Regions from separate parts of the Thalassospira sp. MBR-102 genome, predicted to be linked through region 2. Evidence: riboswitches for the same ligand, from Rfam matches in the RefSeq annotation. Region 2 holds a riboswitch; each other region holds the start of a gene.
The links. Region 2 has a riboswitch for cobalamin ahead of ABIE64_RS04630 (methylmalonyl-CoA mutase family protein). Riboswitches for the same ligand answer to the same signal wherever they lie in the genome.
Positions count from the first base shown of each region.

Region 1: linked by a shared signal. The riboswitch ahead of ABIE64_RS15120 (ABC transporter substrate-binding protein) and the one ahead of ABIE64_RS04630 (methylmalonyl-CoA mutase family protein) in region 2 are both predicted to bind cobalamin.
Region 3: linked by a shared signal. The riboswitch ahead of cobU (bifunctional adenosylcobinamide kinase/adenosylcobinamide-phosphate guanylyltransferase) and the one ahead of ABIE64_RS04630 (methylmalonyl-CoA mutase family protein) in region 2 are both predicted to bind cobalamin.

Region 1 covers NZ_JBEPTC010000009.1:14,168-17,244, reverse strand. Annotated here, with positions in the region: gene ABIE64_RS15125 (FecCD family ABC transporter permease) at 1-488, opposite strand, end outside; gene ABIE64_RS15120 (ABC transporter substrate-binding protein) at 497-1,537, opposite strand; cobalamin riboswitch at 1,749-1,944, opposite strand; gene ABIE64_RS15115 (AraC family transcriptional regulator) at 2,000-2,917, opposite strand.
Region 2 covers NZ_JBEPTC010000002.1:254,637-257,713, reverse strand. Annotated here, with positions in the region: gene ABIE64_RS04630 (methylmalonyl-CoA mutase family protein) at 1-1,374, opposite strand, end outside; cobalamin riboswitch at 1,468-1,634, opposite strand; gene ABIE64_RS04625 (response regulator) at 1,901-2,323, shown strand; gene phhA (phenylalanine 4-monooxygenase) at 2,450-3,077, opposite strand, start outside.
Region 3 covers NZ_JBEPTC010000006.1:188,384-191,460, forward strand. Annotated here, with positions in the region: gene ABIE64_RS12695 (histidine phosphatase family protein) at 1-52, shown strand, start outside; gene ABIE64_RS12700 (hypothetical protein) at 129-704, opposite strand; cobalamin riboswitch at 1,017-1,240, shown strand; gene cobU (bifunctional adenosylcobinamide kinase/adenosylcobinamide-phosphate guanylyltransferase) at 1,301-1,840, shown strand; gene cobW (cobalamin biosynthesis protein CobW) at 1,873-2,913, shown strand; gene cobN (cobaltochelatase subunit CobN) at 3,004-3,077, shown strand, end outside.

The DNA of each region.
Region 1 (3,077 bases), on a different contig from region 2:
AGAATGATCGCACCCGTACCGCGCCCGGCCTGTAACGCCAGAAGGGTCACAAAGGCGAATGCCGCCACTGCGCCGATAAATGCACCAAGTGACAGCGAAAGCATCCCGGCCCCAAGACCTAGGATCACGATGCTGACCGCACCGGTCGATGCCCCGGCCGAAATGCCGAGCAGATAGGGATCGGCAAGACTGTTGCGCAAAAGCGCCTGCAGGACCGCACCGGAAACGGCCAAGGCCGCCCCGCAACTTGCGGCAACGATGGCGCGGCTAAGTCGGTAGTTCCAGATAATACCGGCATCAATCGCATCCACCGGATACCCGGCATCCCACAAATGATTGGCAATCGTATTGATCACCGTGCCCACCGGGATCGCTGTTTCGCCCACCGATGCGGCAACCGCCAGAACCGCTGCCAGCAACATCAGCGCGGCAAATGCCACGCTGATGCGTTTGATGAAAACAGGGCTGGAAATGATATTCCCGATCATTGGCCCGATCACTGGGTTGCCTCGAACGCCTCGATTGCCTTGGCCAGGGTTTCAATGCCGTCGATTGTCCGCATGGTCGGGTTCATCGACTGGGCATCCATGACGACGATATTTCCGCTTTTGACCGCATTCATCTGACGGGTTACCGGATCGGATTTCAGGAACTGCATTTTCAGTTCCCAGTCATCGGCCGGAAAACGGCGACGATCCATTTTGCCAATCGCAATGATATCGGGATTGGTTCGTGCGATGGTTTCCCACCCGACTGTGGGCCATTCATCATCACTGTCGATGACATTCTCCACACCAAGGATCGACATGACATAGGCCGGTGCGCCTTTCTGCCCGGCAACAAACGGATCAACATCGATTTCAGCACTGGAGAACCAGAACAGTACTGAAATTCCCTTGCCATTCACGGCGGCGACTTTTTCGCGCGCAGCCTGTTCGCGGGCTTTGAAATCGGCAATCAGATCTGCGCCGCGTTCCTCGACATCGAAGATTTTCGAAAGGTCGGCTATCCCCTGATAGATCTGATCCATCGAAAAGGCATCAATCCGCGTTCCGTCACCGCCCGTGGTGTTGTCCTTACCGACGCAATCGGCTGGTGCGGTATAGACCGGGATTGAAAGTTCGGCAAACTGGTCAATCGTTCCGACCTTGCCATTCGGGCCGATATGCCATTGGAACTGGGTTGCGACCATATCGGGTTTCTGGCCGACCACACTTTCAAAGCTGGGATCGTTGTCGGCCAGACGCGGAATGGTGGCGTTGACGTCGCGAAACTGTTCCTGCACCGGGCCAAGCCATACGGCCGTTCCGACCACCCTGTCGGCCAGTCCCAGAAGATAAAGCAGTTCAGTGCTGCTTTGGCCAAGCGATACGACACGGTTCGGAGCCTGATCAAAGGTCAGGGTTCGACCACAATTTTCCAGTGTGAGCGGATATTCCGTGGCAGATGCGTATTGCGCGAAAGAAGCCAGTCCTGCAGCAAACACCCCGACTGCAAGAACCTTTTTGTTCAGTTCAATCACTTTGCGTCCTTTCATGGATATGCTGATCGGGAATTTCATTTCCCGACCGGACATACCAAACCAATAAATGTTATGTTATAACACAACATCAAAGCTACTATGGTCAAGGGACTGGCTAAAGTGCTGAAAAATGGCGGGAAATGCCGGAATCCAAGGGCGGTCCAATGGCTTTCAGCCCGCCCGGAACGGTGACATATACCGACATCCTCCGGGGCACCCCGCCCGGTCCGTCGTATTTATGTCAGCAGGTCTCCTGGCTCGCGGGTCGTTGTGTTTTCCTGCCTTCCCGGGAAATATCCCAGTGGCTTTCAGAAGGAAACACTCACCGCCTACAGTTGCGGGGGCAGCTTCGGTTAACCGTCTTCACGGACGGCTTCGAATTCCCTTTATCCTTATCGGATACTGACATCTATCGGTGTCACATAGTCACGAAGGCCGGTCAAGCCAATTGCGAATAAATCGCAATGATTACAATTTTCAATAGGCGTTCGCCGCCGCCGTGCCATCGCCGCCCAGCCGCCCAAGGATCGCCGAGACATCGCGCATCGGTGGCGCGCCAAACATGCGGGCATATTCACGGCTGAATTGTGATGCGCTTTCATATCCGACTTCATAGGCCGCTGTTGCCGCATCCTTCATTTCGGTCAGCATCATCTGGCGCGCCATCGTCAGGCGAAGGCGTTTCTGATACTGAAGCGGGCTCATGGAGGTTACCTGTTTGAAATGATGATGGAAGGAAGACGGGCTCATATTCGCCTGTGCCGCCAGATCATCGACCCGAAGCGGTGCGGCAAAATCGTCCTTCATAAGGCGGATGATCTTGGAAATGCGCTGCATGTTGCTGCCGCCCATGCCGATTTGCGCAATCCTGGCACCCTGAAGGCCGCGCAGAAGGCGATAATGCACCTCGCGCAGAAGCATCGGCGCCATCACCGAAATATCGTCTTTCTCATCACACAGGCGCAACAGGCGCATCACAGCATCCAGCAAGGTATCGCTGGCGTTATCGACATGAAGCCCGCAATCGCTTTCGGATGCCGAGCCGACCTGAAGATCAATCTGGGTGACAAGATCGCCCAACATCTGACCATCAAGTTCAATCGACAAACTGCGATACGGAAGTGCTGCACTGGCATTTGTCACACAGCCGACAATCGGCAGGTCGACCGACGCCACCAGATACTTTCCGGGCGCGTAACTGAAAACCGCCTCGCCCAGAGTGACCTCTTTGGCACCTGACGCGATAATGCAAAGGCATGGCTTGTAGATTGTCGGAACTTTCATCGACGGCCCGGTCGCACGATACAGATGCACCGCCTTTACCGGCGTCTCGGCAACACCTTCGCCTTCGCAGTATCTGTCAATCAGTTCAGACATCTCTTCAAACACAGGCATCGCCAAACTCCTTTATTTCCCTAATATGAACTATAGCAACCAGAACCATCCTGAAAAGCGGTTTTCACCCTGCCTGGAGAATCAGGCAATTGATCAAGAGTTCTGTGTATTCATCAGGCCACCATTTGCAATCACAGTAAGCGCCATGATCCAGACAAGG
Region 2 (3,077 bases):
ATCGCGCCGGGTGGCAACGCGGTTTGCGCGGTTCTGCCAGATTTCGGAAATCTCCTTTTGCAGGGACCCGTCGGCAAGGGCCTTGATAATGCCGCCCTTGGCTTCAAGTGACTGGAACCGGCCCCAGGCATTGGATGCCAGTTCGCGGGTCAGGTTTTCGATGAACCATGAACCGCCTGCCGGGTCGATCACACGATGAACGTTGCTTTCTTCCTGCAGGATCAGTTGGGTGTTGCGCGCAATGCGGCGCGCAAAGCCATCAGACAGGCCGATCAGATGATCATAGGGCAGGCAGATAACGCTATCGGCACCGCCCAGACCGGCGCTCAGGCTGGTGACGGTGGTGCGCAGCATATTGACCCACGGATCAACCTTCGACAGTGCCATTTCGGCTGATACCGCATTGATCGTGATGGTGGCATCATCGACACCCGATGCCGAAAGAACCCGGCTCCACATCAGGCGAAGCGCACGAAGCTTGGCAATCCCGGCAAAGAAATCGGTGCCAACCGCAACATTGAACGCAATCGCGCCTGCCGCCTGATCAATCACCATGCCGGTATCGGTCAGCGCGCGAAGGTAGGTGACACCACCTGCCAGCAGGCAGGCGAGTTCCTGCCCGTCGGTTGCTCCGGCATTGTAAAACGGCGCACCATTTACCGTGATGGCGGTGGCATGGGGGAAACGGTCGATCAGATCGGCGGCAATATCGGCGGCCTGTTTGATCGCATCATCGGCTGAAACCGGAAGGCACCCTGTTGCGGCCAATGTGCCAATCGGATCGATGTTGAAGGCCGGTGCGGCGTCGCTTGCAAAATCGTCATCCGCGTCGGCGCTGTTTTGCCCATCCTTTTCAAGGCGCGCGGCCAAAAGCGCAGCGGCCGGGATGGCGGCGGCACCGGCATCAAGTGCGACGGTCGCAAGGTTGGTATAGACATCGTCAAGTATAGCATCGAGATCGGCAAGGCAGTGAATGGCAATGCCGTCAATGCCAGCATCGCCCGATGTGATATCCGCCCCCGTGCGTGCGGCGGCATCCAGACATAGCAGGACCGACGTTGCGCCGTTTTCCAGATCATCGAGAATCGCGGCATTGACCGATTTGGGATCGGGATGGTCATGAAGCTGGCGGATGTCCCAGCCGCTGGCGGCGTCCTTGGCATCGACGGCGGCACACAGGACCTGATGGATCAGGCGGGTTGCGTCGTCCTGATCGTCGTTGGTGTAAAGCGGCTGCATCGCGAAACCGTCAAGCATCCTTGTGACCAGTTTCTTGTCAAAGGATGCGCCTTTCAGGCCGGATTCCGCCAGTTGACGCCAGCTTGCATAATCGGCGGCTGGAAACTCTGAGGCCAGCTTTAACGGGTCTGTCATGCTCTCTCCCGGTCGCGGTCGGATCTTTTCGGATCTGGGCCGATATCTATTTTACAACGGATTCCCTCCGCCCGGTACACCCCGCCCGGTCCGGCAGAAACAAGAGCCATCTTTCGGTATCTGGCTTATGCACCGTCAAAAACGGCGCATTTACAGTTGCGAGGGCAGCTTCGGCCTTGATCGCGGGCTTTCGCCGGACCGCACCGAATTCCCGAAAGAATGTTTCATATCGCATCTGCGACATGGCGGTGTTTATAGCACCCGCCCATAATTACGTAAATAGGCATGGAAATACCTATTTAGATCAATGTTGCGGCCAGCCATCAGCATTCCGTAACGTTATCCTTCTGAAAAGTGGTTGTTTTCTGCCAAGGATGGGGTCGATGAACGGATATTAATGGCGTGCCGCTGCCATTATACTTTGGCCGGATTGTGATGGTTTCTGGGAAAAATTGCGGGGTTTAACCAATTTGACATTTTCGTCTGCCAGATTGGCGCTGTCCCAAATCTCGGAGTATTGCCATCCATGAATGCGCTTAGCGCCGTGCCGCCCCGACCAATGAATGACGGTCTGGTGGTGTTTGCCGACGACAGCCCCAGCGCCAAGGCGGCTCTTGAAACCGTTTTGCGCCGTGCCGGCTATGACGTGGCAGGGTTTGATTGTGCCGACGATCTGATCGACCAACTGGACGGTCTTTATCCGCGGGCGATCATTCTGGATCTTGAAATGCCCGGGATGAGCGGGTTTGAAGCCTTTTGCGAGATTCGACGCCGCTATCCGAATGCGGTTGAAGTGCCGGTTCTGTTCTTCTCGGCCCATTATGATGCCGATACGCGGGCCCAGGCCGATGCCCTTGGCGCGGCGGACTTTATCAGCAAAGATGCCAGCCCGATGGTGGTGATCGAGCAGCTTAACCGGGCGCTTGATAAATCCATGAGCCATTGCTGAACTATTTTTGGTAATCGCCTGCATTTTTCGTTTTCAGTGAATAATCAAAAAATCGGGTCTTTTGGTAAAAAATGCCGTTGGACCCGATTTTTCGTATTCCTCATATCATACTATTTAAATGCCATCTCAGGCGTGGCGAAGTTGCGCCGGATCACCTGATGGCATGGTGATCGTGTGGTTTTCGTCCCCGTGGACATGATAAAGCTGATCACCGGCAAGCGTGTCTGCCGGATCGATGGCCGGGCGGTGGGCGAGCCGGTCATAGAGTGCCGCAAAATCCGCATCCATCGCATCAAAAAGCTGCTGATAGTCGGTCAGCACGAAATAGGTTTTCTGGAAATCGTCAATGGCATAGTCGGTTGCCATCACCCGTTCGAGGTCAAATGCCACCCGGTTGGGGGTTGGATCGGTGACGGAATAGATGGTTTCCGTTTGCGATGACAGCATGCCCGCCCCATAGGCGCGCAATCCATGGTCGGTCATGATCAGGCCGAACTCGACCATGTACCAGTACATGCGGGCGAGTTTCTTGAGCCCGCCTTTGGCAATGGCTTCGGGGCCCTTGGCACCATAAGCCGCCAGATAATCGGCAAAGACCGGATCATAGAGCATCGGCACATGACCAAAGAAGTCATGGAAGATATCGGGTTCGACCAGATAGTCGATTTCCTCGGGCTTGCGCAGCCAGACGGTCACCGGGAAACGCCGGTTGGCGAGATGATCGAAAAACACATCATCGGGCACCAGCCCCGGC
Region 3 (3,077 bases), on a different contig from region 2:
CGGCGTCGATCAGCCGGGCTGGCGGGTGACCGGGGTTAATCTGCGTTACTGATAAAAGGGGACTGGGCAGTACCCATCTGCCGATACCCTGTGGGGCTTGAATGAAATGCCACACAGGGTATCAGTTTTCAGGCGGATTTCCGTTGATCGTTTTCCTGCGCATCGACAAGCGCATATTCCGACAAAAAGCGATCTACCATATCGGCAGAGACATCGTATCTGCCACAGATTGACGCGACATCGTCGAGATAGGCTTCGTAGTAAGGAATAGGCCGGCTGCGCGATTTGCCGCGAAGCTCGTTGATTTCCGTAAAGTCGGATGCAAATTCCGGTGCTTCAATAACCTGAATGATCGTGTCGTCGATGATGGCGGCGGGTTTGCCTTTGTATTTCTTACCACAGGCTGAAAGCATTTTGCTGGCGGTCGGGATGGATATCCCAGGCTGGCCCAGAAGCAGTGACATTTGATCTTCGTCGAAATCGTCATTTTCGAACAATTCCACGAGTTTCGTCAGGTCACGGACCAGAAGCGAAAGCGCATTTACGCGGATGCCACGCGCATGCGACCAAATGATGGTCGCGACAACACCACAGGTCGGGCGGCTGGCATAAATGTTTCGAACATCACGACGCGCCAATGATATTTCACCATTTACAGCATGATGTTGCAGGAATTCGGGAAAGGATTGATCATTATAGCTCAATCTATCCAGCAGCCCGCGCCACATGTCTTCGCGTGATACGGTTTGCCAGGTTGTTGATTTCAGATTCCGAATTCGTTGAATTTGTTCATGAATTGCCATTTGATCAGCAAATTTCCAATTAACCCCAAGAAGTTTTTCCGAAACCGTTTGCGGTTTCGGCATCCGGACTTTGTTTGTTTTGTAATGTCCGGCGGTCACGCGGGCGGCTTTTGTCGGCTCTGATCCAACGTGACAAAATTATGTTCTCCTAAAGAATAACCGCCGACAAGCAGTCAATTCTTACAAATACTGACCTTATGGTTAGGTCGGAGTTTGGGCTTTGGTCGTGGGGGTAAAGCTGCTAGGTTCGGCGCTGCCGTTTGGTGATGGGAAACCGGTGTGATGCCGGTGCTGCCCCCGCAACTGTAACGGGTTGGGTGATCCGGGTGATGTGATGTCACAAGCCACCGGTAATGTTGATTTGCAGACAACATGCCGGGAAGGCGGATTGCTTTCATGCCCGCAGCCAGGAAACCAGCCATCGGTATCCCTGTTCGTAAGGATATGGGGTAACGCAATCCGGCCTCGGTGGGAGGTCAAAGCGAAGGAAGGCGGCTATGACCCATAATATGGCTGATAACAGCCAGTTTGCCGGGATCCATCTGATCCTTGGCGGTGCCAGATCGGGCAAAAGCCGGTTTGCCGAAAACCGGATCAACCATGCAGGCGGCGGTATTTATATCGCGACCGGCCGGGCATGGGACGAGGAAATGGCAAATCGCATCGAACTTCACAAATCATCGCGCGGCGAGATATGGCAAACGATTGAGGAACCGCTTGATCTTTTCGGTGTCCTGTCTGCCTGCAATCGCGACGGCAGCAAACCGGTACTGGTCGATTGTCTGACGCTTTGGCTGACCAATCTGATGCTGGAAGATCGCGATATCGAGGCCGAGTTTGACCGGCTTTGCGACCTTTTGCCGGAGCTGGATATCCCAGTTCTTCTGGTTTCGAACGAGGTCGGTTTCGGGATTGTGCCGGAAAATGCCATGGCGCGCAGCTTTCGCGATCATGCCGGACGATTGCATCAACGGATTGCCGAGCTTGCCGATCAGGTGACGCTTGTGGTTGCGGGCATTCCGATGTCGGTTAAATAGATCAGAATTCATAGATTTAAGGGTAATTGAATATGGCACAGCTTGGAAAAATTCCGGCAACAGTGATCACCGGTTTTCTTGGTGCAGGCAAAACCACGATGATCCGCAATATGCTGGAAAATGCCGGGGGTAAGCGGATTGCGCTGATCATCAACGAATTTGGTGATCTGGGCGTGGACCGCGAAGTGATAAATGGTTGTGGCATTTCGGGATGTGCCGAGGACGACGTTGTCGAACTTGCAAACGGTTGCATCTGTTGCACGGTGGCCGATGATTTCCTGCCGACCATCAAGGGCCTGATTGATCGCGACACGCCGCCTGATCATATCGTTATCGAAACATCAGGGTTGGCACTGCCAAAACCGTTGGTCAAGGCGTTCAACTGGCCGGAAATCCGTTCACGGGTCACGGTAGATGGTGTGGTGGCTGTTCTGGACGGGGCGGCATTGCGCGACGGGTTGTTTGCCCATGATCATTATGCGGTTCAGGCCCAACGCGAGGCGGATGATAATCTTGATCATGAAAGCCCGCTTGAGGAACTGTTTGAAGAGCAGCTTCATTGCGCCGATATGGTGGTTCTGAACAAAACCGATTTGCTGAGCGCTGCCGAAGTTGCCAAGGTCGAGGCAGATATCCGGGCCGAGCTGAAACGCCCATCGGTCAAGATCATCGCGACCGCGCATTCGAAGGTCGAAAATGCTGTTTTGCTGGGACTTGGAGCGGCGGCCGAAGACGATCTTGATAGCCGCCCCTCACATCATGACGATGGTCACGAACATGACCACGACGATTTTGAAAGCTTTGTCGTGTCACTTGACGCGGTTGACGATGCGGCCGTGCTTGAAAAACGCCTGATTGATGTCGTGCGTCAGTTCGATGTCCTGCGGATCAAGGGTTTTCTCGATATTCCCGGCAAGCCGATGCGCCAGGTTGTTCAGGGCGTTGGTGAGAGGTTCCAGCGTTATTTCGACCGGCCGTGGGCCGAAACCGAAACGCGCCGGTCGGAACTGGTGGTGATCGGCCTGCATGGCTTGGATCGCGGTGCCATCGAAGCGGCAATCAAGGCATCGTGACGTTTTGAAATTGTAAGATCATCCGGTCGACAACGTTGTGCGGGCGGATGATCTTGAACCAGCACACGATAAAAGAAACGGACATTTCCGATGCATCTGCTTGCCGCCCAGCCTGGACTTGTTACCGATGGAAGCGAAGCCGTCGATCTGGGGCAAAGCCCGGG